Regions from separate parts of the Massilia sp. S19_KUP03_FR1 genome, predicted to be linked through region 2. Evidence: predicted binding sites of a transcription regulator. Region 2 holds the regulator's gene; each other region holds the start of a gene.
What was found. Region 2 encodes sigma-54, which starts transcription at its own class of promoters, with help from an activator protein. Its sites were predicted from a motif close to TGGCANGNAANCTGCTTT; they were not measured.
Positions count from the first base shown of each region.

Region 1: V6M87_RS08785 (flavin monoamine oxidase family protein) is a predicted target of sigma-54. The motif match lies at 2,974-2,991, and genes of this name have one in related genera.
Region 3: V6M87_RS09650 (PEP-CTERM sorting domain-containing protein) is a predicted target of sigma-54. The motif match lies at 5,076-5,093, and genes of this name have one in related genera.
Region 4: glnA (type I glutamate--ammonia ligase) is a predicted target of sigma-54. The motif match lies at 5,898-5,915, and genes of this name have one in related genera.

Region 1 is NZ_JAQQPS010000006.1:202,929-210,592, reverse strand. It holds gene V6M87_RS08795 (SDR family NAD(P)-dependent oxidoreductase) at 61-795, opposite strand; gene V6M87_RS08790 (thiamine pyrophosphate-requiring protein) at 970-2,754, opposite strand; gene V6M87_RS08785 (flavin monoamine oxidase family protein) at 3,031-4,659, shown strand; gene V6M87_RS08780 (c-type cytochrome) at 4,656-5,060, shown strand; gene V6M87_RS08775 (hypothetical protein) at 5,232-5,588, shown strand; gene V6M87_RS08770 (cysteine hydrolase family protein) at 5,585-6,142, opposite strand; gene V6M87_RS08765 (type 1 glutamine amidotransferase domain-containing protein) at 6,194-6,874, opposite strand; gene V6M87_RS08760 (TetR/AcrR family transcriptional regulator) at 6,963-7,568, opposite strand.
Region 2 is NZ_JAQQPS010000014.1:163,085-170,748, forward strand. It holds gene V6M87_RS17000 (KpsF/GutQ family sugar-phosphate isomerase) at 1-526, shown strand, start outside; gene V6M87_RS17005 (KdsC family phosphatase) at 526-1,065, shown strand; gene lptC (LPS export ABC transporter periplasmic protein LptC) at 1,081-1,692, shown strand; gene lptA (lipopolysaccharide transport periplasmic protein LptA) at 1,741-2,331, shown strand; gene lptB (LPS export ABC transporter ATP-binding protein) at 2,331-3,086, shown strand; gene V6M87_RS17025 (RNA polymerase factor sigma-54) at 3,090-4,580, shown strand; gene hpf (ribosome hibernation-promoting factor, HPF/YfiA family) at 4,645-4,998, shown strand; gene V6M87_RS17035 (hypothetical protein) at 5,080-6,039, shown strand; gene V6M87_RS17040 (PAAR domain-containing protein) at 6,048-6,311, opposite strand; gene V6M87_RS17045 (hypothetical protein) at 6,333-7,664, opposite strand, start outside.
Region 3 is NZ_JAQQPS010000007.1:85,944-93,607, forward strand. It holds gene V6M87_RS09635 (sensor histidine kinase) at 1-3,910, opposite strand, end outside; tRNA gene V6M87_RS09640 (tRNA-Arg) at 4,249-4,325, shown strand; tRNA gene V6M87_RS09645 (tRNA-Arg) at 4,482-4,558, shown strand; gene V6M87_RS09650 (PEP-CTERM sorting domain-containing protein) at 5,129-5,764, shown strand; tRNA gene V6M87_RS09655 (tRNA-Arg) at 6,172-6,248, shown strand; gene V6M87_RS09660 (FxDxF family PEP-CTERM protein) at 6,587-7,129, shown strand; gene V6M87_RS09665 (hybrid sensor histidine kinase/response regulator) at 7,210-7,664, opposite strand, start outside.
Region 4 is NZ_JAQQPS010000017.1:20,439-28,102, reverse strand. It holds gene V6M87_RS18695 (NAD(P)H-binding protein) at 1-57, opposite strand, end outside; gene corA (magnesium/cobalt transporter CorA) at 54-1,025, opposite strand; gene ntrC (nitrogen regulation protein NR(I)) at 1,092-2,621, opposite strand; gene glnL (nitrogen regulation protein NR(II)) at 2,690-3,760, opposite strand; gene V6M87_RS18675 (DUF4124 domain-containing protein) at 3,757-4,254, opposite strand; gene glnA (type I glutamate--ammonia ligase) at 4,416-5,831, opposite strand; gene V6M87_RS18665 (rhodanese-like domain-containing protein) at 6,114-6,572, shown strand; gene V6M87_RS18660 (TAXI family TRAP transporter solute-binding subunit) at 6,773-7,664, opposite strand, start outside.

The DNA.
Region 1 (7,664 bases), on a different contig from region 2:
AGTACCCCGGACAAGTGCCATTTTAGGGCCGCGCCAGCCCGGCTAGCGCGGCGGGTCACATCAGGTGTGCGAGGCTTTGTGCGTATGGCGCAGCGCGAGTATTTCCCGCACCCGTTCGAGCAAGCCGGGCGTGCTGGTGCTGACGCCACGCGCCGGCATGGGGGTCGCGCCACTGACCACGATGTCGCGTTGCGCATGTTGCGCCGCGCGCAGGATCGCTTCGGCCACCAGGCGCGGCGCGTTGTGCATGTCGTTGCGGCCGGCGGCGTGCACCAGCGTGACTGCGATCGGCACGCCATCGGTTTCGAGATCGGCACGTAGTGTATCGGTCAAACCCTTGACGCCATGGCGGGCGCAGGCATCGGAGTCGAGGTTGATGATCTTGCCGCCTTGCTGCGCCATCAGGTTGCGCGCCACGCGCGCGCCGTGGTTGGCGCCCCAGTAGTGGGCGCTGAACAGGCGTGCCGCGACCGGGGCCGGCTTGACGTCGTCGAGGTCGTCCATCGCCATGCCGGCGTTGATCCAGGTATCGATGCGGCCAAAATACCGGATCGCGCTGTGACCGAGCGCTTGCACCTGGTCGAGGGCGGTGACATCGACGGGCACGGCCAGCACGCTCCCGCCGTCCTGGCGGATTTCACCGGCCAGGCGGTCGAGCGTGCTGACATGGCTGGCCGCCAGCACCAGCGCGGCGCCGCGTTTGGCCAACATGCGCGCCGTGCTCAGACCGATGCAGCTGGTGGCGCCGGTAATGACGATGACCTGGCCCGACAGTGATTTGAATTGACGCGACATATTGCCTCCTGGAAAAATACCAGCATACTGCGCGCTTCATCATCGCAACATCGTCTTTCGCGCCGGCAACATGTAGGACAGTGCCGCCCATGCCTGGCACATGCAGGCATGGGCGCATATCAGTGTGATGCAACAAACCGGGCCTCTGGCGGGCCAGCTTGATACGTGGGAAAGCTAGGATTTATGCGGCAAGATGCTGCTCAGCAGTTGCTTGGCCGCGCCCAGCAGCATTGACCCTTCGCTCGGGTCGCCCTTGAGCGCGCTGGTCATGAACTGTTTCGCCTGCTCGAAGGTGATGTGCGAGGGCAGCGGCGGTACTTCCGGGTCGGTCTTGAATTCGAGGATGACCGGGCGCCCGGCGGCAAACGCGCGCTCCCACGCCGAGGCCACGTCCTCGTCCTTGTCGCAATAGATGCCGACCAGGCCGATCATTTCGGCAAACTGGTGATACGGCACATTCGGGATGCGCTGCGACGCCTCGAATTTCGGATTGCCTTCCATGATGCGCTGTTCCCACGTTACCTGGTTCAGGTCTTCGTTGTTGAACACGCAGATGATCAGGGTGGGATTTTCCCAGCCTTGCCAGTACTTGGCCACCGTGATCATCTCGGCCATATTACTCATCTGCATGGCGCCGTCGCCTACCATGCCGACCACGCTGCGCGCCGGGTGCGCGAACTTGGCGGCGATGGCGTAGGGCACGGCCGCGCCCATCGAGGCCAGGCCGCCGGAAAGTGAGCACAGCATGCCGCGCCGGATTTTGACGTCGCGCGCGTACCAGTTGGCGCACGAGCCGGAGTCGCTGGTGATGATGGCGTTGGCCGGCAGGCGCGGCGACAGTTCCCATGCCACGCGCTGCGGATTGATCGGGTTGGCGTGCTGCATGGCGCGCGCTTCGGCGACTTTCCACCAGTCGAGCATGGAGGCGACGATCTGGTCGCGCCAGGTGGCATCGGTTTTTTGTTCGAGCAGGGGCAGCAGGGCGGCCAGCGTCAGCGCGCTGTCGCCGTGCAGGTTGACCTCGGCCGGATAGCGGATGCTGAGCATGGCCGCATCGATGTCGATCTGCACGCAGCGCGCCTGGCCTTCCTTGGGCAGGAATTCGGCGTACGGGAAGGCGGTGCCGATCATCAGCAAGGTATCGCACGCGTTCATCATGTCCCAGCTGGCCCTGGTGCCGAGAATGCCGATCGAACCGGTAACCCAGGCAATGTCGTCGGGCACGGCCGCCTTGCCCAGCAGCGCCTTGGCCAGGCCCGCCTGCAGCTTGTTCGCCACACCGATGATTTCGCTGAGCGCGTTCTGCGCGCCGGCGCCGACCAGGATCGCGACTTTCGTGCCCGCGTTGAGAACGTCTGCGGCGCGCTGCAGGTCGGCCTCGAACGGCACGATTTTGGGCAGGCTGTAGCCGGTGCCGGAAAAGACGCTGCCATGCTCGCGCGGCGGATCTTCGTACGGCAGTTCCTGCAAGTCGTTGGGCAGGATCACCACGCCCACGCCGCGCCGCGACACGGCAATGCGAATGGCGCGGTCGAGCACGTGCCGCACCTGGCTGGGCACGGCCACTTCCTGGACATATTCGGCCACGTCGGCAAACGCGCGGTCGAGGTTGATTTCTTGCTGGTAGTGGGCGCCGCGGATGCTGCGCGCGGCCTGGCCGCAGATGGCCAGCACCGGCATGTGGTCGAGCTTGGCGTCGTACAGGCCGGTCAGCATGTGGGTGGCGCCGGGGCCGCCGGTGGACAGGCACACGCCCAATTCTCCCGTGAACTTGGCGTGCGCGGCCGCCATGAAGGCCGCCATTTCTTCATGGCGCACCTGGATGAATTCGATTTTGCCTTCCAGCCGGTCGAGCGCGCCGATGACCCCGTTGATGCCGTCGCCCGGATAGCCGTAGATGCGGCGCACGCCCCATTCAAGCAGGCGCCCGACAAAAAAATCACCGACTGTTTGACCCATTTGTTTGCCTCATCCGCGTGTTGATCGTTTGGCCCACCTTAGCATTCAGGCACTTGGAGGCGGCGCACCGCAGGCCGGGTAAACACAGCAGCGCGGCGCCAGATGAAGCGCAGCATGCGAATGTCGCGTTTTTCATATCGTTATGCAGTTTGCACCATTTTCTGACGAAAAAACCGCACCGCCACAGTGCAGGCCGGGGTGTGCCCGGGCAACAAGCCATGGCATGCGTCTTGCTGAACGAATACTTGAACCTTCCTTCACTTCGTCCAGGTAATCATGATCAAGACGCCCGCCATTCCGCTTCACTCTTCAGGTATTCCCACCCGCCGTGATTTCCTCGGTAAAGCGCTCGCCGTCGGCGGCAGCGGGTTCTTATTGGCCAGTATGAAAGCCTGGGGCATGGACATCGCGTCGACCCGCGATGCACCGCCGATGCTTTCCGGCAGTGGCAAAGGTAAAACCGTGGTCATCCTCGGCGCGGGCCTGGCTGGCATGACGGCGGCCTATGAATTAAGCAAACTGGGCTACACCTGCAAAGTGCTGGAAGCGCGCGATTTCGCCGGCGGTCGCTGCCAGACGGCGCGCAGCGGCACCGTGCTGGAAGAACTGGGCGGCGCGAAGCAGGTGTGCAATTTCGACCGCGGCCAGTACATCAATTTTGGCCCGTGGCGCATTCCGTTCAACCATCGCTCGACCTTGCACTACACCAGCGCCTTCGGTGTGCCGCTGGAACTGTTTAATAACGATAACGATGCGGCCTACATCTACAACGACAATGCCGCCGGACCATTGAAAGGCAAGCGCCTGCGCCAGTTCGAAGTCAAGGCCGACATGCGCGGCTACGTCGACGAGTTGCTGGCCAAGAGCCTGAAAAGTGGCGTCATGGACCAGCAGGTGAATGCGACCGACAAGGATTTGCTGATCGATTACCTGGTCGGTGAAGGTTACCTGTCGAAAAAGGATTTGACGTATCGCGGTACCGAGGGGCGCGGCTTCAAGGTGAATCCGGGGGCGGGCATGCAGCCTGGCCCGGGGGTGCCGTCCGATCCGCTGGCGTTTTCCGGCTTGCTGGAATCGAAACTGGGCCATTTCTATCATTCGGTGCACGAATTCACGCAGCAATCGACGATGTTGCAGCCGGTCGGCGGCATGGATGCGATCGCCAAGGCGTTCGAGAAGCGCGTCGGCAAGATGATCAAATATCACAGCGAAGTGCAGAAGTTGCGCAACCTGCCGAATGGGGTGGAAGTCACCGTCAAGGATACGCATACGGGCGCCATGTCGGTGGTCAAGGGCGACTTCTGCCTGTGCGCCATGCCGCTGTCCGTGCTGCGCATGGTCGACGCCGATTTCTCACCCAAGTTCAAGACGGCACTGGCCGCCGCGGCATACGCGCCGGTGTGCAAGATCGGCCTGCAGATGGGGCGTCGCTTCTGGGAAGAGGATGACCAGATCTATGGCGGCCACGTCTATACCGATACCAAGGGCATCAACCTGATCTCGCTGCCTTCCGGGAATTGGCAAGGCAAGAAGGGCACCTTGCTCGGCTACTATAGCTTTGGCGCCGATGCGGCCGAACTGTCGGCCTTGTCGCCGGCCGAACGGGCCGAGTATGCCGTGGCGGCGGGCGAAAAGATCTTCCCGGGCGCGTATCGGAAGAACTACGAATCCTCGTTCTCGGTGGCGTGGCACCTGGTCAAATACAATATGGGCGGCTGGGCCGAATGGAGCGAGGAGGCGCGCGCGCAAGCCTATCCGGTGCTGGTCGAAGGCGAGCAGCGCACCTTGCTGGCAGGCGAGCACATGAGCTACCTGGGCGGCTGGCAAGCCGGCGCCATCGAATCGGCGTGGCAGCAGATGGAGCGCATCCACCAACGCCTGAGCACGCAGGGAGCCGCAGCATGAACCCGACGTTAAAACTGACGCTGACCGCGCTGGCCTTGACGCTGGCTGCATCGGTCGTGCAGGCGCAAGCGCTGGACGGCAAGACCTTGTTCGCCAAAAACTGCGCCGCCTGCCACCAGGCCACCGGCCTCGGCATCCCCGGCGCGTTTCCTGCCTTGAAAGGCAATGTCTTCGCCCAGGGCGATCCAACCATTGTCATCGCCACGATCCTCAAAGGTCGTGCAGGCATGCCGGCATTTGGCGGGTCGCTGGACGATGAAAAACTGGCAACGATCATCACCTACGTCCGCGCCGCCTGGGGCAACAAGGCCGCCGCCGTCACCCCCGCCGACGTCACCACCGTCCGCAGCACCGCCAGCATCGCACCGGCGATGCACGAAAAAGCCACCATCATCCACTAATCATTGCCCCAAAGTTCTTACCCAACAATTAGGGTCAGAGTAGAATTGTTTGGTAATTTTGTGAATCGCGAACGCTTCGATTTCATAAAATTGCTGATTAATTTGACTCTGACCCTAATTTTTGGGCAATGTTTTTTGGTATTTTCGGCGTGTGGAGTAAGCTGGATGGGCATGTCAGTACGGATGAAAAGCCTGGGCGCGCTGGCGCTGGTTGCTGGCATGGCGGGTGCGTCGCCGCCCGTTGCGACGGATGCGCACGCTGTCGTCGCGCCATGGACTGCGCAGGCAAGCGATGGATCGTCATTTAGCGCGCCGGATCGCGCACGCACCCGCTTGCCGGCGCCAACCGACGTCGGTGTGGCCTGGGACCAGATCGGCCACCGCGGTCAGCTGCGCTGGGAGTGTCGGGCCGTGCCGAGCGGTTGGTTTGTGATGGCATCCCTGTGCGCGAAGATGCCGCAGGTCGATGCGCGCTGGCCCGGCAACGCGGCGCCGCCAGGCTGGGATGGCGTCGTGCACGGCGACTAGCCTTGTTTTAACGCCCGCAGCACGTCCGCGCTGCTGCGCACTGTGGCATATTCACCGTTCAAATTCGACAGCGACATCGAGTGCACGTCTTCCGCGCTGCGCTCGACGCCGGCATAGTCGGCCTGGGCGTACGCGTAGGTCGCATCGGCCACCACGGTTGCAATCAACCCCAGGTTGCCGGCCGAGCGGGCGGTCGATTCGACCGAGTTGTTGGTGGCCACGCCGACGATGACGACATCGCGAATGGCGCGCACGTGCAACCAGCGCTCCAGGCCACTCTGGATGAATGCATCGGGGACATTTTTTTCGACGACGTGTTCAAGCGGCAATGGCGCGAACGCGGGTTGGAATGCCGCGCCGGGCTGACCGGGTGCGAATACGGAAGTGGGATCACGGCTGATGTGGCGCACGTGCACCACCGGCAGGCCAGCGCCGCGCCAGGCGTGCAGCAGCGCCGCCATCTGCGCCTCTGCGCCCGGGTTGTTGCGGTATGCAGGCCGCCAGGTCTGCATACCGTGTTGCATGTCGATGAGGATGAGTGCCGTGTTTTGCATGGCATCAATTTTATGCGAAAAAAAGCAGCCGGTTCAGGCTGCCTTTTTTATTTATTTCTGCAATTGCTGCAACAGTTTTTCTGCCGCCGCCGTCGACGACCCAGGGTTCTGGCCAGTGGTCAGCAAACCGTCGGTGACGACATGCACGCCCCAGTCATCGGTGCGCGAAAAAATGCCGCCCTTGGCCTTCAGTTCATCTTCCACCAGGAACGGCACGATGTCCGTCAAGCCGACCGCTTCTTCTTCGCTATTCGTGAATCCGGTAACCTGCTTGCCCTGCACCAGCGGCGAGCCATCCGGATTTTTTACGTGGCGCAGCACACCCGGTGCGTGGCACACCAGCGCCACCGGCTTGTGCGCCGCCAGGAACGCTTCGATCAGCGCGATCGAGGACGCATCTTCGGCCAGATCCCACAGCGGGCCGTGGCCACCCGGATAAAACACGGTGTCGAAATCGGCTTGCGACACGCTGTCGAGACGCACCGTGTTGGCCAGCTGAACATTGGCTGCGGCGTCGGCCTTGAAACGTACCGTGGCCTCGGTTTGCGAGGACGGCTCGTCGCTCTTCGGATCGAGCGGCGGCTGGCCGCCCAATGGCGACGCCAGCACGATCTCGGCGCCAGCGTCCTTGAACGCGTAGTAGGGTGCTGCCAGCTCTTCCAGCCAGAAGCCGGTCTTACGGCCGGTGCTGCCGAGTTGGTCGTGGGACGTCAGGATCATCAGGATTTTCATGGGTAGTGCTCCTCAATTATTCAAAATAAATAGACCGGTCGTCTAAAACGTGGCCCAAAAAAGCGCGCCGGATGGCGTGCCGAAAAAATCAGTGCTGCAAGTGCAAAAGCCGGCGCGTGACTGCCAGGGCCGCGTCGAACGGCGCGGTACTGCGCATGATCTTGACCATCACGCTGGCGCCCAGCCACTGCTGGTACAAGGTAGCAGCAAGCTGCGCCGCATTGCCATCGATGGCCAGCGAACCGTCGCGCACGCCCGCCTCCAGCGCCGCCGTCAGCCGGGTAACGATGCCCGCTGTCCCGTGGTCGATCGCCAGGCGCATCGCTTCGGACAGGTCGGCCACTTCCGCCGCCAGTTTCACTGCCAGGCACTTGCCCTGGCAATCGGCAAAAGACTGGTTCGCCTGCCAGCTGTCGAAATACTGCATCAGGCGCTGCGCCACTGCCACGCCGGACTGCCCCAGCACCTCGTCCATCTCGGCGAGATAAGCAGCAAAATAGCTGTCCAGCAGCGCTACACCGAACGCGTCCTTGGAACCAAAATAATGGTAAAACGAGCCCTTGGGCACACTGGCCGCCGCCAGGATTTCGTTCAATCCCACGGCCGAGAAACCCTTGCCGGACATGATGCGCTGGCCCGCCGCAAGGATGTTCGCGCGGACGTCGGAGGTTTCGGATGGATATGCTTTGGCCATGGCGCCACTTTACACCAAACTAGACCAGTCGTCTAGTTCCCTGCGTTCAGGCGAAAAAAAGGCCGCTCATCGAGCAGCCTTTCTGGCGATGCAACA
Region 2 (7,664 bases):
GATGAACCTGGCCCCCACCGCCAGCACCACCGTCACGCTGGCGCTGGGCGACGCCATCGCCATGGCGCTGCTCGACGCGCGCGGTTTCAAGGAGTCTGACTTCGCCCGCTCGCACCCGGGCGGCGCGCTGGGCCGGCGCCTGCTGACCCACGTGCGCGACGTGATGCGCAGCGGCGCTGCCTTGCCGATGGTCGCGCCGGATACGCCCTTGCTCGAAGCGCTGGTCGAAATCAGCCAGAAGGGCATGGGCATGACGGCCGTGGTCGACGCCGACCAGCGCCCCCTCGGCGTATTCACCGACGGCGACCTGCGCCGCTTGATCGCCGGCGACCACGATTTTTCCAGCATCGTCATGCGCGATGTCATGCACGCCAACCCGCGCAGCGTGCAGGCCGAGCAGCTGGCGGTCGACGCGGTGGCCATCATGGAAGAATTCCGCATCAACCAGATGCTGGTGGTCGATACCGCCGGCGTGCTGGTCGGTGCCCTGCATATCCACGACCTGACCCGTGCAAAGGTGATCTGATGATGTCGACCCCTCCACTTGCTCACATCGAGCGCGCGAAACGCATCAAAGTCATGATCTTCGACGTCGACGGCGTGCTCACCGACGGCAGCCTGACCTATAGCGCCGACGGCGAAGTGAGCAAGACCTTTTTTGTCCTTGACGGCCTGGGTATCCAGCTGCTGGCCAAAACCGGGGTCGTCACGGCCATCATCAGCGCGCGCAAATCGGTCATCGTGGTGAAACGCGCCGCCGATCTCGGCATCGCCCACGTCTACCAGGGCATCCACGACAAGCGCGTCGCCTTTGCCCAGCTGCTCGAGGCGACCGGCGTCACGGCCGATGAATGCGGCTACATCGGCGACGACGTCATCGACCTGCCGCTGCTCACCAAGGTCGGCTTTGCGGTGGCCGTGCCGAGCGGTCATGCGGACGTGCAGCATCGCGTCCACTACGTCACGCGCGCGGCCGGCGGCCGCGGCGCCGTGCGCGAAGTGTGCGATCTCGTGATGCGCGCCCAGGGCACGTATGATGCGGCGCTTGCGCCTTATTACGCGTGATTGGTTACTGAGCCCATGCCCAACAGCCAAAAAAGTCATTCCAAGCGCACCGCGCACCGCTGGCCCCTGATCGGTCTGATGCTGGGCGCTGTGTTCCTGGCGCTGGGCAGCTTCTGGCTGGTGCAGGTGACGCAGGACCAGGGCGAACAGAACGTCGACGTGAAATCGAGCGAGCCCGATTACATCGTCGAAAACTTCAGCTACGTGCGCATGTCGCCCGCCGGCCTGCCGCACTACGTGCTTTCCGGCGCCAGGCTGTCGCACCGGCCCGATACCGATGTCTCTGACATCGACAAGCCGGTGATGCGCAGCATGACTCCCGGCCGTCCGAGCATGACCGTCACGTCCAAAACGGCGCAGGTGCTGCATGAGCAGAACCAGGTCGACATGAAGGGCGACGTGGAAGTGCTGCGCCCCGCCTCTGGCAAGACGCAGGCGCTGCAGATTCACAGTCAGGCGCTGAGCGCCTTGCCGGACGATGAAATCGTCAAGACCGATCAACCGGTCGAGATCCTGCTCGGCACGTCCAGGCTGACGGGCGTCGGCATGCTGGCCAATAATGCAACGCAGAAGCTGCACGTGGTCAGCCAGGGCCAGATCGTGTCGCAGCCGCGGACGCCAAAATAATTCAACGATAAAAACCGACACATGCCCTTTGAACCAGGATTGATTCCCATGAAAAAAATCTTCGCCGCCGCCGTGCTGTCGCTGCTTGCCTTCCATGCCAGCGCCGAAAAGGCCGACTCGCTGAAACAGGCCGTGATCGACTTCGATTCGGCCGACGTCGACGAAGTGACGCAGACCCGCATCCTGACCGGCAACGTGATCCTCACGCGCGGCACGCTGATCATGAAATCGGAAAAGGCCGTGCTGCAGGCGTCGGCCGACGGTTACATGAGCGTCACGCTCACCACCGTGCCGGGCAAGATGGCCACATTCCGCCAGAAGAAGGACGGCGGCCCGGACCTGTGGGTGGAGGGGCAGGCCCAGCGCATCGAATACGACGAGCGCACCGAGATGGCCAAGCTGTTTAACAACGCGACCGTGAAAAACCTGGAAGGCACGCGCCTGTCGAACCAGGTCGATGGCGAATTCATTTCCTACGACAGCCGCAAGGAAGTCGCGCTGGTGCGCAATGACGTCAGTGGCGAGAGCCGTGTCGGCAAAGGCCGCGGCACGCTGATCCTGGCACCCCGTAAAACGGCGGCCGCCGCAGCTGCGGCCCCAGCCCCAGCCCCAGCCCCAGCCCCAGCGGGTAAGAAATAATGGCGGAAATTGACAGCGGCAGCACCCTGATCGTGCGGGGGCTGCAGAAGAGTTATGGCAAACGTTTGGTGGTACGCGACGTGTCGCTGCAGGTCAAATGCGGCGAAGTGGTTGGTTTGCTGGGCCCGAACGGCGCCGGCAAAACCACGTCGTTCTACATGATCGTCGGCCTGGTGCCGTCGGACGCCGGCGCCATCGAAATCAACGGCGTCGACATCTCCAGCCTGCCGATTCACCGGCGCGCCGTCATGGGCTTGTCCTATCTGCCGCAGGAAGCGTCGGTGTTTCGCAAGCTGACCGTCGAAGACAATATCCGCGCCGTGCTCGAACTGCAGACCGTGGACGGCAAGGCGCTGTCGAAGGCCCAGATCAACGATCGCCTCGACACCTTGCTGGCCGACCTGCAGATCGAAAAACTGCGCGAGAACCAGGCCATGTCGCTGTCCGGCGGTGAACGGCGGCGCGTTGAAATTGCGCGCGCGCTGGCCACCAATCCGCGCTTCGTGCTGCTCGACGAACCGTTCGCCGGGGTCGACCCGATTGCCGTGATCGAGATCCAGCGCATTGTGCGCTTCCTGAAAGAGCGTGGCATCGGCGTCTTGATCACCGACCACAACGTGCGCGAAACGCTCGGCATCTGCGACCGCGCCTACATCATCAACCAGGGTGCGGTGCTGGCCTCCGGCCGTCCCGACGATATTATCGCGGACGAGTCGGTGCGGCGCGTGTACCTCGGCGAACACTTCCGGATGTAAGGGATGAAACAATCACTCCAGCTTCGGACCTCGCAGCACCTGGCGCTCACGCCGCAGTTGCAGCAGTCGATCCGGCTGTTGCAGCTTTCGACGCTCGAGCTGCACCAGGAGCTGGAGCAGGCCCTGTCCGACAACCCGCTGTTGGAGCGCCTCGACGACCCGCTCGACCGCTCCGTGCGGCTGCTGGGCGACGGCGCCATCAACGCACCAGGCGCGCAGAGCGAAGCCCCTCCCGCGCCAGGCAGCCAGGATGCGCCGGCGCCTGCTGAAGGCGCGGCCGAAGGTGGCGGAGAAGAGGGCGGCGGCAGCGGCGAAGAAGCGCAGGTCAGCCACGACGGCGACACTGACTGGAGCGACAGCAGCCGCGCCAAGGGCAGCGACGACGAAGAATCGCGCCCCCAGATCGAAGCGTCCGGCACCACGCTGCGCGAGCACCTGATGGAGCAGGCGCGCCTGGCGGTGCTGTCGCAGCGCGACCGCGCGCTGGTCGAAATCCTGGTCGATGGACTGGACGACAATGGCTACCTGGAGGAGTCGCTGGACGACATCCACGCGCGCCTGCCGGAAGAACTTGAGATCGATCTCGATGAACTGAAAACGGCGCTGTCGCTGGTGCAGAGTTTCGATCCCGTCGGCGTGGGTGCACGCGATGCGTCCGAATGCCTGGCGCTGCAGATCCGGCGCATGGCGGGCATCCCGATGGTTACGCGGCGCATGGCGCTGGCCATCGTCGAAAATCACCTGACCTGGTTCGCCCAGCGCGAAACCACCAAGCTGAAAAAAGCACTCGATTGCGACGATGAAGATTTGCGCGAGGCCCAAGTGGTCATCCGCGCCTGCAATCCGCACCCCGGCAACGTGTTTGCGTCGAACGTGTCGGACTTCGTCGTGCCCGACGTGGTGGTCAAGCGGGTCAAGGGCGCGTGGGTGTGCATGCTCAACCAGGACGTGATGCCGCGCCTGCGCGTGAACAGCGCCTATGCCGCCTTGCTCAAGCAGGGCAAGAGCGAAGCCCAGATGGGCGCGCAACTGCAGGAAGCGAAGTGGCTGATCAAGAACATGCGCCAGCGTTTCGACACGATCCTGCGCGTTTCCGAGGCCATCGTGGAGCGCCAAAAGAATTTCTTTTCGCACGGTGCTGTTGCCATGCGGCCACTTGTTCTTCGGGAGATTGCTGATACACTAGGTCTGCACGAGAGCACGATCTCACGTGTCACCACCCAGAAATTCATGCTGACCCCACACGGCATGTTTGAGCTGAAGTACTTTTTTGGCAGCCACGTCGCCACCGATGCGGGAGGAGAAGCATCCTCGACGGCGATCCGGGCATTGATTGTGCAACTCACAGGAGCAGAAGACCCTAAAAATCCACTTTCTGATAGCAAGATCGCGGACATGCTGGGGGAACAGGGGATGGTCATCGCGCGCCGCACGGTCGCGAAATACCGTGAAGCATTAAAGATCCCTCCTGTTACCTTGCGCAAGTCCATGTAAGGCGTTCGACCGGCGCGCATCGCGTACGGCACCGAGCGTGGCATTTCTTCAAAGGAGTTTATGTATGAATCTCACCATCAGTGGACATCATCTTGAAGTAACCCCCGCCATTCGCGAATATGTCCAGGCCAAACTGGAACGCATTCGCCGCCACTTCGATCAAGTGATCGACATCGCCGTGATCCTCACCGTCGACAATCTGACGGAAAAAGACAAACGACAAAAAGCAGAAATCAATCTTCGAATGTCCGGCAAATTGCTGCACGTCGAAAGCCTTTCGCACGACCTGTACGCCGCCGTCGATGCGCTCATCGACCGGCTCGACCGCCAGGTCATGAAATACAAGGAAAAAGTACACGAGCATGACCATCAGGCCATCAAACACCTGACTGAAGGGGGCGTTGCCGTCCCGGTGTAATGCATACCAACTGAACAGGGAAGGCGCCTCATGGGCGCCTTTTTTGCTTTCTGGTAACTTATAAATTATCATCGAAAGAACATGCTCAACAAGAAGGTTGATTCGATGATGATGTGCTTGCTTCGATGCTGCGTGCCGATACTGGCACTCACGTGGCTCACTGCTGCCGCGGCGGCGAGCGATTGGTATCCTTTCAATTGGGCGATCAAGGCGCAGCCGGGTTTCGTGACAGACAGAGTCGCCATCGTCCTGCCGGTCACACTCGACGGTAACGCGTGCAGCATGCAGCTCGACACAGCGGTAGGCACCAGCCGGTTGTATCGCTCGGGCTTGCCAGTGCGTTACGCCGCGAACGCCGGGCAGCTCGTGATCGGCCAGTTCGGCGTCGGTGCCATGCTGGGACGGCGTACCTTCAACCTGATCTACCCCGACGATGCAGCCCACCGGGAAACCGGATGCCGTTTGACCGATGTCGGCCCCCTGGTGGGCACCATCGGCAACGATCTGTTCGCGAACGGTAATCTGACGCTGGACTTGCGCCATGCCCGCTTTCGCTTTATCGAAGGCGCCGCTGCGCTCGTCGCAACGGATGCGAATAGCGTGCCCTTCACGATGACGACCAGTGAGGAAGGGCATGGGCAGGTCCCGCTCATCGAAGTCACGCTCGCTGACCGGCGCCGCGTTTCCCTGATCGTCGACACCGGCAGCGCGCCTGCACAATTGATTGTGTTTCACGAACCTGATTGGCTGGCGCTGGTAGGGCCAGCCGGCGCACGCGATGCGGTGGCGGTAACAACGATGTCGTGGAATCATCCGATGCTCTGTCGCACGGCACCGATCCGCGCTGCGTTCCATATCGGGCCGATTGGGCTAGGTACCGGTACCGGGGCATCGTTCTGCACGATTGACAAGCAGCCGGCATTTGGGGGCTCGAGCCTGTTCGGCACGATCGGCATGGTGCCTTTCCAGGATCAAGCGATCACCTTCGACTATGTCGGGCAGCGTTTCCTGATCACGGCGCCTGATGTGCACCTTTTTTGATTCTGCGCTCAGCCGCAGCCGCTCTTCGGCACGGTTGACATCAGCGTCGCGCCACAGCTCGTGGCGTGGCCCTCGAACGCAACCGGTACGCCGTCGATCAGGACATGCGGATCGCCCTCGGCGATCACACATACTTCATGGCCTTTCATCGGACAAAAGCAGCGGTCGCCCTTGCGCGCCACTGCAACGCCCATCGCGGTCGTATTAGGCGCGGCGGCGACGACCTTGCCGCCATGGCTGGTTGGATCGTTCAATCGAATCACGCGACGCATGGCATGTCCTTTCGTGGTGGGTCACTGCGAAAAACCTTGCGGGTAGCGCGGTGCATCATGGCGCAAGCCCCACCACGGCAAATAGGCATGGTTGCCGCCCCGGGCGCGGAACCAGGGTGCGCCGGGCACGATCGGCCGCACGACGGGCGGCGGCAGCACGACCGTGGCGGTAAGCTCCTCCTGGTCGGTGGTGCCGGCCACCAGCACGTTCTTGCCGAAGTGGTTAGCGTAGGCAATCGCCAGCGCGAGATTCGTGAGGGCCGTGCCTGCCCCCATTTCGCCAAGCAGGGCGGGGGTATTGAAGGTCTGCTTCATGAAGTCGAGTTCGGGGACTTCTTCGGTCATGGTGCGGGCCAGCACGGCAAGGCGGTCGGACGAGTCGCGGTGCAGGTTGGCAGCGTCGTGGATGACGAAGCCGATCGAGGTTTTCTGGATGCCGGCGTTCGCGGCGGCCTTGTCGAGCGCGGCTTTCCAGACTTGCAGGGGGCGTGACTGGCCGTTGTCGCTTGCCTCGAATGCGCTGGCTTTTCTGACGGCGGGGTAGGGCAGCCATGCCAGTGATGCGCGGTCAGTTTTATAGTCTTGGCCGGCCAGGACGAGCAGGACCATGTTCTCGTTGATTTGCGCATCCTTGGGGTGACTAGGGGCGTCCCAGTTCATTACCCAGACCGTTTCGTCAGGGTGCAGTTGCAGATAGTCGAGGCCTGCCGCGAGCGAGGTAAAACCGGCGTTCGGTCCTCCCATCTTGATGCGCACGTCAGGTGGGGTGCTTCGGGTCCAGGAATTCGGGAAGCTTTTGCTTCCGATATCAAAGCTGTCGATGATGCTATCGCGCGTAACGGCAGCAGCATCGACTTGATCAAGCTTCCCGTCAGGAAGAGCATATTCCACGTGGATGCCGGCAAGCTCCCGCCAAGTGGCTTTATCCTTCAATGAATGTGCATTATAGAAATAGTCGGAATCGCTGAAATAGATGTCTCGGAATAAATTGGTTATTTGTTCGATATATTGATAGTGGTAATACTTGAAGCTTGCTTTCCCATTGTTTCCATCCGCTATATAGGATATTGCTTGCAAAGAGCTATATTTTTTTGGGTTCGATATTACTTTGTCGTCATCTTTATTCGGGCCGATCAGCCCCATAGTCCATAGCAATTGCCATTCGGTAGGGTAATCGCGTCGCTGAAGGGGATTCAGCCATTGCAAGCCCACGACCTGAGCCATGTGCAGCTTTCGAACTGGCTGGGGCGTGGTGGAAACAGCGGGCACTGCTTTGGTGGAATTCGCTGCCAGTAGGGTCGTCACCACCAGAGCAATTCCGGCCCCGAGTGCCGGAAGCGCAAAAAGTCGCAT
Region 3 (7,664 bases), on a different contig from region 2:
TTCGCTTGTGCGTCACTTCAGTGCTCAGGCGCAGCGGGACATCGAGCGTGAAGCGGGTGCCCGCGCCGGGCGTGCTGTCGACCCGGATCGCGCCGTTCAGCAAAGACGTCACAATGTTATACGCAATGTGCAAACCGAGGCCGGAGCCGCCCTGCCCCATCCGCGTGGTGAAGAACGGGTCGAAGATGCGCGCCTGGTGCTCGGGCGCGATGCCGACGCCGTTATCGCTGAACACGATCAGCACGCGGCCCGGCTCGGGCGTGCTGGCCGACAGGCGCATCGCGCCGCCCGGTGCGCTGAAACCATGCAGCAGCGCATTGCTGATGAAATTGATCAGCACTTGTCCCAGCGGCCCCGGGTAGCTGTCCATGCTGATGCCAGCCGGTATCGTCAGCACCAGGCTGTGCCCGGCCAGGCGAACCTGGTTCATCATCGTGGCGGCAATTTCGAGGCTGGCCTGGGCCAGGTCGAACGGGCGCCGCTGGGCGCTGGCCTGATCGACCGCCACCTGCTTGAAACTGTTCACCAGGTCGGCCGCCTGGTGCAGGCTGCGCATGATCAGTTGCGCGCCGTCGCGGGCAGCATCGATAAACGTCACCAGTTCCGAGCGGCGCAAGGTGCCGGCGCCAAAGCCGGCGGCGACCCGGTCGGTCTGGTGCTGCATGGTGGACGCGAGCAGCAGGCTGTTGCCGATCGGCGTGTTCAGTTCGTGCGCGACCCCGGCCACCAGCGAGCCGAGCGACGCCAGCTTTTCGTGCGCGGCCAGCTGGGTCTGGGTCTCGGTCAGGCGGCGGTAGGCGTCGGCATTGTCGAAGGCGACGCCGACGTACGCGGCCAGCGTACGCAACATGTCCAGATGGATACGCTGATAGGCGTTGGTGACGTAACTGTGCACGGTGATCACGCCCAGCACCCGCTCGCCGGCCATGATCGGCACGTACATCAGCGAGTGCGCGGTGGCGGGCAGCGTGCCGTCTTCCAGGCGCCCGATCCGGCCGCGCCCGTCGGTCAGGTCGAGGTTGTCGATGAAGTCGCCGTATTGCTGCTGCAGGTCGTTGATGAAGACCTCGCGCCGGTGTTCGATGCACCAGACCCCGAGCTGGTTCGGCTCGGACATTTTGCGTACATAAGGCCGGTAGCGCACGCCGCGCTCCATCGCGAACGGCATGTCGATCTCGCCCTTTTCCGGGCGGTACACGCCGATCCCGAAGACACTCGCATCCATCAGCTCGTTGACATGGTTGTACAGCGTGGCCATGATGGTTTCGCTGTGCAGATTGGTGGTCAGGTCGCGCCCGATTTCGGACAACAGCGAAATGTTCCGGTGCGCCACCTCGACCACTTCCTTTTGCTGTTCGACTTCGCGCTTTCTCGCCTCGGCCGATTCCTTCTGCTTGACCAGCTCGCCCGTGCGGGCGTTTACCTCGCGCTCGAGGTGGGTCTTTTGCTGCACCAGGGCGCGGATGCGCAGGTGGTAGGCCAGCAGCCCCAGCGTGATCAGCAACAACGCGGCCAGCGTACGCAGCCACCAGGTTTTCCAGATTGGCGGGGTGACCGTGACGGCCAGCGTGGCCGGCTGCGCGCTCCAGACCCCATCCTTGTTGGCGGCCTTCACCTCGAACACGTAACTGCCCGGATCGAGGTTGGTATAGCTGGCGAAACGACGCGAGGCGTCGGTCCGGACCCAGTCCGGGTCGAAGCCGCGCAGGCGGTAGGCGTAGCTGTTGCTGCTGGGGTCGGCGTAATGAAGGGCGGCAAACTCGATCGAGAACACGCTGTCGCGCGGCGCCAGCGTGACCTGCGGCGGCCCGTTGCCGGGGTCGAGCGCGCGCGGCCGGTTGGCCACCGAAAAGTCGGTGAGCACCACTTTGGGGGGGAAAGGATTGTCGCGAATGTCGAGGGGCGTGAACGACGTCATGCCGTTCACGCCGCCGAAGTACAAGGTGCCATCGTCAGCGCGCCAGGCCGATCCGACGAAGTAGGAACCGTCGATCAAACCGTCGCGCGCACTGTAATTCTTGAAGCTGCCGGTGGCCGGGTCGAGCCGGGTCAGGCCGACGGTGGTAGCGAGCCAGAGTATGCCGCGCGCGTCTTCCAGGATGGCCCCCACAGGTCCCGGCGCGTTGCCGGCCGTGATAGGAAAGGTACGAAAACGCACCGCCCCGTCCGGCGCGACATCGATCCGGCTCAGGCCGCCTGCGGTGCCGGCCCAGACCGCGCCATCGGCCGTCTGGTACAGGTCGTACACGCGGCTGTGCGCCAGGCTGCCCGGATCGCGCGGATCGTGGCGAAAATGGGTGAACGCACCACTGGCGCGGTCGAAGCGGTCCAGTCCGTTGTCGGTGCCGACCCACAGCATGCCGGCGCGGTCTTCCAGCAAGGTGAAGCCGTAGTTTTCGGCCAGGCTGTCGGGATCGTGCGGATCGTGGCGCCAGGTGCGCCGCGCCTTGCGATCCGGCGCCAGTGCGTGCAAGCCGCCGCGCGTGACGATCCACAGCGTTTTGTCGCGCCCGAGAATCATCTCCTGCACGTGGTTGCTGTTCGCATCGGGGCCCAGTGACATCGGGTGGAACACGCCGCTGTCGCCATCGCTCCAGGACACGCCGGTGGGACTGCCGACCCACAGGCGCGCGCCATCGCGCACCAGGCCCGCGACACTGTCTTCGGGCAAGGAGCCTGGCCGCTTGTCGTCGCGCCGGAACGACGCGCCGCGCCCGCTGCGCGGATCGATGTGCGACAGGCCGCCCCCCGTGGTGCCGATCCACAGCTTGCCGGCGCCGTCGCCGGTGATCACGCGTATCTTGTCCGACTGCAGGCCATCCTTCACGTCAGGATTCTGATTCAGACGATTGAAGCCGCCACTGGCAAGGTCGCTGCGGTTGACGCCGCCCCACACGGTGCCGACCCATAAGGTGCCGGTGCGGTCAACCAGGACGGAGGTGACCTGGGAGTCGGACAGGCTGTGGCGATCGAGCGCCTGGCGCGCGTAGGTGACGAACTGCCCGCTGGACGGGTCGCGCCATTTCAGGCCCTCGGTGTCGGTGCCGACCCACAGGTTGTCCCCGCTGTCGTGGTACAGCGCGCGGATACGCCCCGCGCCGATGCCCTCGGCGGCAGTCAGGCGATGCCGCTCCGGCGCCCCGCCGCCGAGGCGCCAGTGTTCCAGCCCGGCGTCCGTGCCGATCCAGAGGGTGGCGCGCGGCCCCATCGACAAGGCGACGACATGATTGCGCTTGCGCTCGGCCGCCAGCACGCCGATACGGTAATGGGTGAAATTGCGCGCGCCGGGCGCCAATTGGTCGAGCCCGTCCGCGGTGCCGACCCACAAGTTGCCTTGCGGGTCGAGCGCCAGGGCATTCACCCGGTCGTCGGCGAGGCTGAAGGGGTCGTCGGGGTCGTGCCGCCAGTTGCGGTAGCGGCCGGTGAGCGGGTCGAAGTGTTTCAGGCCATCGGCCGTGCCCAGCCAGAGGCCGCCACTGCGGTCACCCACGATCGCCAGCACCAGCTGGTTGGTTTGCAGCGCCGTGGTGGGTGCCGGGTAGCGCAGGAAGGTTTGGGTCGCGCTGTCGAAGCGGGTCAGGCCGCCCTTGGTGCCGAACCACATGCGCCCCTGGTCATCCTCGTACGAGGCCATCACGAAGTTGTCGACCAGGCTGGACGGATCGGCCGGATCGTTGCGGAAGACCTTGACCTTGTAGCCGTCGTATCGGTTCAGGCCGGCCTGGCTGCCGATCCAGATATACCCGTCCCGGTCCTGCCGGACCGTATGGACCGACTCTTGCGACAAACCCTGCTCGACGCCCAGGCGTTCAAAGCGCAGGCTGCGCGGCGCGGCGGCCGCATGCAGGCTCCAGGCTGCTATTCCCAGCAACAGCACCGCATGGGCTACACCAAGCAGCCACGACTTCATGAAACCCTGCATACACAACCGTTTCTCCGACCCAGATTGCTTAATTTACCAGATGGCGCAGAGCCGGTGGCAGCTGATCGGCCGCGCGGTTTGAAAGCGCGGCCACGGAATCCAAAAAGCGACTAATCGGCAAACCATTTTGCGGCGCGCGCAGATCAGACTGGACAAAGTGCCATGCCCCCTCTACAATGCTGCTTCTTCGGGGGGCAAGCCCTCGAGTCAGGGGAAACACAGGCAGTATCGTGCAGAATCTGACGAAGAACAAAAGCGTAGTGAATCGACAAGGCAAGTAACATGGCCTTCCAGAAACATGACGATGATGTTACAATCTTTGCTTCGCGGCTGTAGCTCAGTTGGATAGAGTACTTGGCTACGAACCAAGGGGTCGTGGGTTCAATTCCTGCCAGCCGCACCAGAATATGAGGGGTCAGATAAAAATATCTGATCCCTTTTTGGTTTTCGCACGCGCTTTTTCGGCGCGCGCCGGCGCCCTTGCAATGCCAGCGCCACAGAACAGAATCAACGTCATTTTTATCCAGAAGCAAGCCAATGATGCTATAATCGTTGCTTCGCGGCTGTAGCTCAGTTGGATAGAGTACTTGGCTACGAACCAAGGGGTCGTGGGTTCAATTCCTGCCAGCCGCACCAAAATTCGTGTTTGAAATTGAGGACTTAAGTAGCTTATGCTGCTTAAGTCCTTTTTCGTTGTTGTTGCCTTCGCTATCGGGGCACCCGCGCGACCATGCCCTGTGCGCATTGCAGACAATCTCATCCCGGCCCCTGTATCGATAATCAACAAGACCCTCTTTGCAAGGTGATCATTGACGCAGCCTGAAGGAGTGCTCGGCCGCCTTGTACCCATCGAGATCGCCCTGCTCGCCCGGCGGCGAGCCTTGGCGCACAAATAACCGAAAATCGACTGTTGATGGCGCCTTGCTAACGCGCCGCGAAAAAACCGGACATGACGTCGGCGATGTGTTGCGGCGCGCCGGCCAGAACCGTGCGTCACTGGCGCATCAGCGCGTCGCCCATCCGGGAGGAGTGCGATCGATGGCTGCATTTACAACAGCGCAATTTTTGTTTCTTGTCGAAAAATCTTACATTGCCGCAACGGGAAACGACACAGCAAGATATAAGTCTATGGTTTAAAACGAAATCATATTTCAGGCATGAACATTGCTTTGTGATATCCGTAAGAACATCAACTTTGGAGTCCTCATGAATCGCTTTCGTCAAATCGCCGCTTGCCTGACCCTTGCCCTGTTGTCGTTCGCGTCCTACGCCGACCCCATCCATACCCTCGATGACCAAGCGCCAGTGGGCTTCAATACGAATAACAACTTCTATCAAAACGCACGGGGCTGGGAATTCACTGCCGGTACGAACAATCTGTACGTATCGCAACTGGGTATTGCGGCCTTCACCAGCGGCAGCTTTACGCTCAGCCTGTGGGATGTCGCCACCGCGTCTGTGCTGGCGCAAACGACCATCAAAGGCGCTACCGGCGGCCAATGGAATTGGGCCAGCCTGGGTTCGTCGGTGGCGCTCACGTCCGGCGCCCATTATTTGGTAATGGGAATCGGCAACGACGCGGACGCCGCTTACTACTTTGGTTACGACCTCGCATCATCATGGTATCCAGCGGGCGACATCAACTATCTCACCACGAAGTTTTGCAACAACTGCACCGCCAACACCTTCCCTACCAACTCCCTGGATCGTTTCCAGTATGGCCTGGTCGATATTGGCTACACGGTCGGTCGCGACAGCGAAGTGCCCGAACCGGCGCCGCTGGCCCTGCTGGCCATCGGCCTGCTAGCCAGCAGCGCCGTGTCGCGCAAGAAGTCGCTGTAAGCGCAAGGTCGCCCGTCCCGAACCCGCTGGCGCTGCGGGTTTTTTTTCGCCTGGAAGGCGCCGATTGCAGCGCAACGCAACCCTAACGGATTCCTGAGCGGCATAACCTCCGCCACGCGCAACAATGCCGTCCGGGCATGACATCCCGGCATCCCAGCGGCCTGCCGGTACGCATTCGCCCTCGCATGTCGCGCAGCAGGATCTGCTAACGACAAGCGATCGCGGTGCTGCGATCGGATCGGGGCGCACCGGACCAGCCGGGCTCAGGTAGTAGTGGCTGAATGCGCTTCTCATGCCAGCCCTATCCGTCCCAGGTGGGCCAACTGCACGAATCTGCCATGGTTTCCGGCTTGCGTTCAGATTGCCGCTTTGCCATTTCCGCCAAAGCTGATATAATTTTCTTCGTCGCGGCTGTAGCTCAGTTGGATAGAGTACTTGGCTACGAACCAAGGGGTCGTGGGTTCAATTCCTGCCAGCCGCACCAGTATGTTGAAGAATGGTCCAGAAAGAAATTTCTGGGCCATTTTTCTTTTCTGCGCCGTTTTATGAAAGCGGCCACGTCGAAATCGAATATCGCCACATCCTGTCAGCGCCCTCCTACATCGCGTGAAATGTTCAACAAGACTTTTCCGCTCATCAAATAAAACCCTGACTTCTCCTATGAAGCGCCCTCTCTGGCGCTCAAAGTTTCTCGCTGACACGAACGTTGTCGGGAGCGTACTCGTCTGGGCTCATGGATGCGCGATCGCAGCCATTCAGCTAGCATAATCTCTCGAAAGCCAGAACTGAAAACGAAGCCTGTCTTTTTTTTGGAGGTACACCATGAAACGTTCCACCTCGCTGCTGGCCGCCTGTGTACTGGCCGTGGCAGCCATCAGTCCAGCCAGTGCTGCCGATATTTCGGCGCCCCCGCAAGCCCTGTCGCTGACGTCCGGTAGCGCCGGCTTCTTCGGCGACAGCTTCGGCATCGACAATAACGGCAACACGTTTGCCGACCGCTTCACGTTCACGGTAGGCGACTATTCCTTCGACGTTGACGCAATCGTCGCATCGATTAGCCGCACCACCACCACGGGCCTGGATATCTCGGCATTCAATTTGTACAGCGCCGCCAACGACCTGGTCGCCAGCGGTTTCCCGCTGGCCAGCGGCGCGCTCGACGTGTGGCAACTGTCCGGCGACGCGATCGCCCCCGGCAGCTACTACCTGCAAGTCGATGGCACCGTGGTATCGGATGGCGCCGCCAGCTACGGCGGCGCGGTGCTGCTCACCCCGGTGCCTGAGCCGGCCATGCTGGGCATGCTGGCCGGCGGGCTGGGGTTGCTTGGGGTGGCGGCGCGGCGGCGGGCACGCAAGCTGGCCTGAAGGCGCCGCGAACAAGCATTGCCGACGGTCGCCATACTGGCTGCGCGGCGCGGCAGCTTGTTCGAGGTGCTCATTGCTAGCTAGGTGCGCATCTTCTTGATGATGCTGCGGTTGCTGAGAATCTCTTCGATCTGCTCGAAGCGCACCGGCTTGACCATGTGGTGGTCGAACCCGGCCTCGAAGGCAAGCTGGCGGTCTTTTTCCTGGCCCCAGCCCGTCACGGCAATCATCACCGTCAGCTTGCCGCAGGCAATCTGACGGATGCCGCGCGCCAGGTCGTAGCCGGACATGAGGGGCAAACCGATGTCGAGGAAGGCGTAGTCGGGGCAAAAGCGCGCTGCGGCGGTGAGCGCGTCGGGTCCGTTGTGGGTGATCACAACGCTGTGCCCCATGGCCGACAGCAGCGCACCGATGCTGTTGACAAAGTCGACGTTGTCGTCGGCCAGCAGGATCCGGAAGGTTTCCGACGACATGAAGGCGGCCGGCGTGGTCTTGGTGGGCAGCTCTGGCTCGACCACAATCGGCAGGCGCACCG
Region 4 (7,664 bases), on a different contig from region 2:
CAGCGCCAGCGTATGGCGCCCCACCAGGCCGGTCGCGCCGAGAACAAGGATTTTCAGAGCCAGCCCGACTTGCGGAATTTGTAGTACATATAGCCGCACACGATCACCATGGAGCAAATGGCCATGTGATAGCCGTAATGCCATTTCAGTTCCGGCATGTATTCGAAATTCATGCCCCACACGCCGGCAAAGGCCGTGAACACGGCAAAGATCGCGGCGTAGGCTGCCAGGCGTTTATTCACCTCGCTGTCGTCGATGGCCACCATCGACAGGTTCACCTGGATGGCCGTGCCGATGGTGTCGCGCACCGAGTCGAGGCGGCCGAGGATGCGTGCCAGGTGGTCGTGCACGTCGCGAAAATATTCCTGGCAGTTTTCCACCAGCACCGGCACGCGCCCGCCATACAGGCGCCCCATGGCGTCGAGCAGCGGCATGACGGCGTGGCGCAGGACCAAACCTTTACGTTTCAGTTCATACAGACGTTCGATGTTGTCACGCTGGGCGCCGGCACCGCTGGCAAACATTTTTTCTTCGATGATTTCCAGCTCCGCTTCGAGCGCATCGACGATGGGAAAATAGCGGTCGACGATGGCGTCCATCAGCGCGTACAACACAAAGGCTGAACCGATCGACAGCAGGTGCGGCTCGCGCTCGGCGCGTGCGCGCACGCCCACCAGGCCCTGCTGGGCATCGCGACGCACCGACAGCACGTAATTCGCACCGACGAACACCGCGACCTCACCGACCGTCAATTCATCGCCATGCGGCTCGACGGTCTGGATCACGGCGAACAGCGAGTCGCCATACTCCTCGATCTTGGGGCGCTGCTTGCCGCGCAGGGCGTCTTCCACGGCCAGTTCGTGCAGGCCGAATTCTTCCTTCATCGTCGCCAGTTCTTCCGGGGAGGCGTCGCGCAGGGCGACCCAGACGAAACACTTTGGATGGGAAAGGTACTCGCTGATGTCTTCGATGGGAATATCGGCGAGTTTTTTGCCTTCCTGGTAGGCGACGCAATTGATGAGCATGCTGGACTGATAAAGTGACGCGGGTCGCGGATGCGAGAGCTTACTATAAATCAGCCCGACGCTCGCCTACTCGTCCTTCGCCCCGTCGATGCCCAGCTCCGCAATCTTGCGCGTGATGGTGTTGCGCCCGATACCGAGCCGCACCGCCGCGTCGTTCTTGCGTCCGTGCGTGTGCTTGAGCGCGGTCTTGATCAGCGCCGACTCGAACTGTTTACCCAGCACGTCCATCACCTCGACCTGCCCCGCCGCGAGCATGTTCGCGGCCTGCAGTTCCAGCAGGCTGATCCAGCCGTCCGCGCCAGCGGCAAATGCGGCCGGCAGGTTGGACGACATGCCCGACGATGGCGCCGGCACAGCCAGCGCGCCCGCGGCCGACAGCGGCACTGGCGCCGGCAGCACGCTGGCGCCAGCGGCATCGGCCGCGTACGGCGACACGAAGCCGGCGCCCTGTGTCAGGTCGAGTGGCAGATCCTTCACTTCGACGGTCTGGCCGGGCGCCATCACCGTGATCCAGTTGCACAGGTTTTCCAGTTGGCGCACATTGCCCGGCAAGTCCAGCCCGACCAGAAATTGCATGGCCGCTTCGCTCATGCGCTTGGTTTCGCCGCCCAGTTGACGGGCGCTTTGCAGCAGGAAGTGGCGCGCCAGCAGCGGGATGTCTTCGCGCCGTTCGCGCAGGCTTGGCAGGCGCAAACGAATCACGTTCAACCTGTGGAACAAGTCTTCGCGGAACTGGCCTTCGCGCACGCGCTGTTCCAGGTTCTGGTGGGTGGCGGTAATCACGCGCACGTTCGCCTTGATGGGCTGGTGCCCGCCGACGCGGTAGAAATGCCCATCCGACAGCACGCGCAAAAGTCGCGTTTGAAGATCAAAAGGCATGTCGCCGATTTCATCGAGGAACAGCGTGCCGTTCTCGGCCTGTTCGAAGCGGCCGCGCCGGGTCGCCTGGGCACCCGTAAAGGCGCCGCGCTCGTGGCCGAACAGTTCGGACTCGAGCAAATCTTTCGGGATCGCCGCGGTGTTAAGCGCAATAAAAGGTTGCGCGGCGCGCGGGCTGTGCTTGTGCAGCGCATGCGCCACCAGCTCCTTGCCGGTGCCCGATTCGCCCGTGATCAGCACCGTCACGTTCGATTGGGACAAGCGCCCGATGGCGCGGAACACTTCCTGCATGGCGGGCGCCTGGCCCAGGATTTCCGGCGTATCGGCCGGCAGCGTTTCGACCGAGGCTTCGCGCAGGCTCTCTTCGAGCGCGCGCCGGATCAGCGCGACGGCCTTGTCGATGTCGAACGGTTTCGCGAGGTATTCGAAAGCGCCGCCCTGGAACGAGGCGACCGCCGAATCGAGGTCGGAGAAAGCGGTGATGATGATGACCGGCAGACCCGGATGCTGCTCCTTGACCACGGCCAGCAGATCGAGGCCGGATTCACCCGGCATGCGGATGTCGGACACCAGCACTTGCGGGGTGTCGGTTGCAAAGGCGGCCAGCGCGTCGCGCGCGTTGGAGAAGCTGCGCGTCTCCAGGTTTTCACGCGCCAGGGCTTTTTCCAGCACCCAGCGGATGGAGGCGTCGTCGTCGACAATCCAGATTGGCTTCATGTGTTCTTGCTTCCCGCAATGGATAGATCATATTCATCAGGGACTGGCACCCTGATGCATACCCATGGTCAGGGCAGTGGCAGCAGGATCCGGAAATCGGTCAGTCCAGGCCGGCTCTCGCACTCGATCACACCCAGGTGCTGTTGCACGAAGGTCTGCGCCAGCGTCAGGCCCAGCCCGCTGCCGCCATCCCGTCCCGACACCAGCGGATAGAAAATGCGATCGAGGATCTGGGGTGCGATACCCGGTCCATTGTCAGTGATATGCAAGTCTAATGCCAGCCCGTAGCGGATCTTCGCCAGCGTGACCTGGCGCGCCACGCGGGTGCGTAAAACGATCTCCGCATCGCCCGCCGCAATCCGGTCGACCAGGGCTTGCGCGGCGTTGTGGACGATGTTCAGCACCGCCTGGATGAGCTGCTCCATGTCGCCGCGGAACTCGGGAATCGACGCATCGTAGTCGCGCCGGATGGTCAGACCGACCGGGAATTCGGCCAGCACCAGGCTGCGCACCCGTTCGCACACTTCATGGATATTCACGTCGCCGACGATGTGCGGGCGGCGATGGGGCGCCAGCAGGCGGTCAACCAGCGTTTGCAGGCGGTCCGCTTCCTTGATGATGACTTGCGTGTATTCGCGCAGGGCAACCAGGTGCACGTCGGGCAGCTCGAGTTCGAGCAACTGCGCCGCGCCGCGGATACCGCCCAGCGGGTTCTTGATTTCGTGCGCCAGGTTACGGATCAACTCTTTATTGGCCTGGCTCTGGTCGAAGATGCGCTCTTCGCGGTCGAGCTTCAATTGCTGCTCGTACTCGCGCATTTCGATCAGTACTTCCTCGTTGCCCACCACTGACAGGATGCTGTGCACGTGCAGCAGTTCGCGCCCGGGCCGGACCAGGGCCAGATCCTGACGCAGGTCGGCATACTGATGTTCGAGCGACTGCTGGCACAAGGCTTCGAGTTCGGCGCCATTCGTAAACAGGTTCGACAAGCGCTGGCGCGCCAGCGCTTTGAGCGACACGTCGAGCAGGGTTTCGGCTGCAGGGTTGGCATACCGTATCGCGCCCCACTGGTCGACCAGCAACACGCTTGACGCCAACAGGTCGAGGCCGGCGAAGCGTTCGGGTGGCGCCACCGTCATCGGATATTCGACATTTCACGCCGCAGCGCTTCGATATTGCGCTCGGCGCGGGCGATGTCTTCTTTCATCGAGGCGACCCGTTCCTGGTATTTGGCGTAGTTCTTTTCATTGCCCTGGCGTTCAGGCTCGCCGCCGTTGTAGCCAGCCTTCAGGTCGGCCAGCTTTTTTTCTTCGGCGCGCAGTTCTTCGCTGAGGATGCCGCGGCGGTCGTCGTCGCGGGCCTTTTGCGCGGCCCCGTCAACGCGCGGGAAATTGGCCGGACTTGCGATTGGTGCAGACGCACTACCCTGGCGCGAGCTCGCACCACCGCGGCGCACCGGCGCAGGATAGGAGCCGGGCAAATCGAGCGACTTGCAGCCGGCTTTGCTGACGTCGGTAAACTCCACGCGGCCCTGCGCATCGACGCATTTATAAATGGCCGACTGGGCGTGGGCGCCGCCACACAGCAGGGCGGCACAGGCCGCAAACGCGCCTGTAGCAAGTCGGATTGTCATTCGCATCGGGAGGATAAGCACGGGCGATGCCGTGCGTCTATAAAGTCAGCCAAAATATACCGCATCCATGAAAAAACGCGAGGAAAGCCAGGGCTTTGCTCGCGTTTGTTACACCAGCGTAACACTTTCTGGTGTTTTTACTACCCGTTGTTGTCTGCTTGTTAGCAGGAGTAGTACATATCGAACTCGACCGGATGGGTCGTCATGCGCATGCGGGTCACTTCCTGCATTTTCAGTTCGATGTAGGCATCGATCATCGAATCGGAGAACACGCCGCCACGGGTCAGGAACTCGCGGTCCTTGTTCAGTGCGTCGAGGGCTTCTTCCAGCGAAGCGCAGACGGTCGGGATCAGCGCGTCTTCTTCCGGCGGCAGGTGGTACAGGTCTTTCGACGCTGCTTCGCCCGGGTGGATCTTGTTGGCGATACCGTCCAGGCCGGCCATCAGCAGTGCCGCGAAGCACAGGTAGACGTTGGCCAGTGGATCCGGGAAACGGGTCTCGATGCGACGGCCTTTTGGATTGGCGACGTGCGGGATGCGGATCGACGCGGAACGGTTACGGGCCGAGTACGCCAGTTTGACCGGTGCTTCGTAGCCAGGCACCAGGCGCTTGTACGAGTTGGTGCCCGGGTTGGTGATGGCGTTGAGCGCCTTGGCGTGCTTGATGATGCCGCCGATGTAGTACAGGGCGGTATCGGACAGGCCGGCATAGCCGTCGCCGGCGAACAGGTTCTTGCCGTCTTTCCAGATCGACTGGTGCACGTGCATGCCCGAGCCGTTGTCGCCAACGATCGGTTTTGGCATGAAGGTGGCGGTTTTACCGTAGCTGTGGGCCACGTTCCAGACCACGTATTTCAGGTTCTGGGTCCAGTCTGCGCGCTCGACCAGGGTCGAGAAGCGGGTGCCGATTTCGTTCTGGCCGGCGCCGGCCACTTCGTGGTGGTGCACTTCGACCGGAATGCCGAGCGATTCAAGGATCAGGCACATTTCCGAACGCATGTCCTGGAAGCTGTCCACTGGTGGTACCGGGAAGTAGCCGCCCTTGACGGTCGGACGATGGCCGCTGTTGCCGCCTTCGGTCTTGGCATCGGTCGCCCACGACGATTCGTCGGAGTCGATTTTGACGAAGCAGCCGGACATGTCGATTTTCCAGCGCACCGAATCAAAGATGAAGAACTCTGGCTCAGGACCGAAATAGGCGGTGTCGCCCATGCCGGACGATTTCAGGTAAGCCTCGGCGCGCTTGGCGATCGAGCGCGGGTCGCGGTCGTAGCCCTTGCCGTCCGACGGTTCGATGACGTCGCACTGCATGAACAGCGTGGTCTCTTCCATGAACGGGTCGATGTTGGCGGTAGCCGGGTCTGGCATCAGGAGCATGTCCGACGCTTCGATCCCTTTCCAGCCGGCGATCGACGAACCGTCGAAGGCATGGCCGGACTCAAATTTGTCGAGGTCAAAGTGCGACACGGGAACCGTCACGTGTTGCTCTTTGCCGCGCGTATCGGCGAAGCGGAAATCAACGAATTTTACTTCGTTGTCTTTAACCATTTGCAGTACTTCTGCGGCGGACATTGCCATTCGTTTCTCCTAAATGAAAAGGGGGCGTGGTGGCCTTGTTAGCAGCACCACGAGCACCCAGCGATAATAGCAGAATCCATGCCAGCTTAATGTCAATACACCACTACCCGCGAGGAATGGAAAACCCCGTAGTGAGCGCTTAGAATAGGCTTTTGCGCGCCGATTTCGAGTATTGTTGAGCACGATCAAAACGCACCGCACTAGTGCATTCGATCAGCAGCGCACCCGGATGGTGCGCACCGATTTTGTGCATTCGCATTTGTATCTACTGAGGCTACCGCCATGAGTTCCACCGAACGTCTACTTGCCGCCGCCCGCACCCGGGCGCTGGACCAACCGTATGCCGGCGCCGTCACGCCGCAGGAAGCGTATGCGCTGTTGCAGGGCGACCCCAAAGTCAAACTGATCGATGTACGCACCAATGCTGAACGTGACTGGGTCGGCAAGGTCGTCATTCCCGTCACACAGCATGCCGCGGTCGAATGGAGTACCTGGCCGGGTGGCGTGCCCAATCCGGTCTTTGCCGAACAGCTCGATCAAGTCGCGTCGCGCGACGAGGTGCTGATGTTCCTGTGCAGATCGGGCGTGCGCTCAAGGCACGCGGCGCGGGTGGCGACCGAGCGGGGCTATCAGAATGCGTTCGATATCCTGGAGGGTTTCGAAGGCGACAAGGATGCGGAAGGACACCGCAAGAGCGTCGGCGGGTGGTGCAAGGCGGGCTTGCCGTGGATGGGGGCGTAACGGTTTCAAGGGCTTGAGCGCACGCATCCCCCCCCTTTTTTCCGCGACTGTCGCGCCGTCATCCCGACGAACGTCGGGACCCATGCTCAATAAGCGAAACAGTACGCTCGACGCTGTATGGGCCCCGGCCTTCGCCGGGGTGACGGTCTTGATGCTGGTGACGGTCTTCATGCTGGTGACGGTCTTGATGCCGGTGGTGCTTACGGCTTCGCCACATCGACCGACGCCGCCGCTCGCACCCGCTGCCTGACAAAATTGATGTGATTGCGCAGCCCATACAGGGAATCGGCAAACGCCAGCGGAATCGACACCTGGTTCACCCCCGCCTCGATTTCGTCCAGGCGCTTGAGCAATGCATCGCACAGCCCTGCCCGCCCCTCGCCGTCGACCGACTGCGCCAGCTGCTGCTCCACCGCACGCAGTTGCCCGTACCAGCGGTACACGCGCGAGCGGATCCGCCACACGTACAGCGGCGGCACAATCTTCGACAGGGGAATGATCAGCGCAGCCAGCGCCACCGCGATCACGCCCATCCGCTCGAACAGATTGGCCAGCCAGAAACGCATGTAACGCTGCATCAGCGGCGGGCCGTCGCGGTAGAACTTGGCGGCGCCGGGCGCCACCGGAATCTCGGTGTAGCGCGGCGACGGGAACTGGCCCTGCTGCTGAAACCAGCCAGTGCCGCCATGGATATTTGACGCCGCCTGCACGAACAGTTCGATCAGGGCCGGGTGCACGTCTGCGCGCGCGACCAGCGTGGCGGTCGGCGCAATCAGGTGGTAATCCTGGGCCGGGATATCGCGCCCCAGGTCGACGATCCCGCGCGGCAGCACCACGTGCGACAGAAACGGCAAGCGGCGCGTGTAGGCTTCGGCCTGGGCGAAGTTGAACAGCCTGATGCCGGGCGTTTGCAGCAGCATCTGGATCAACGGCGCTTCCGGCGCCGAACTGAACACCAGGCCATCGATGCTGCCGTCCAGCAGCGCCATCGTGGCCGGGGTGTTTTCCAGGGACGTGACTTTCAGGTCCTGCAGTTCGACCCCGTTCACGTCGAGCACCTGTTCAAACAATTTGGGCACGCCGGTGCCGGCG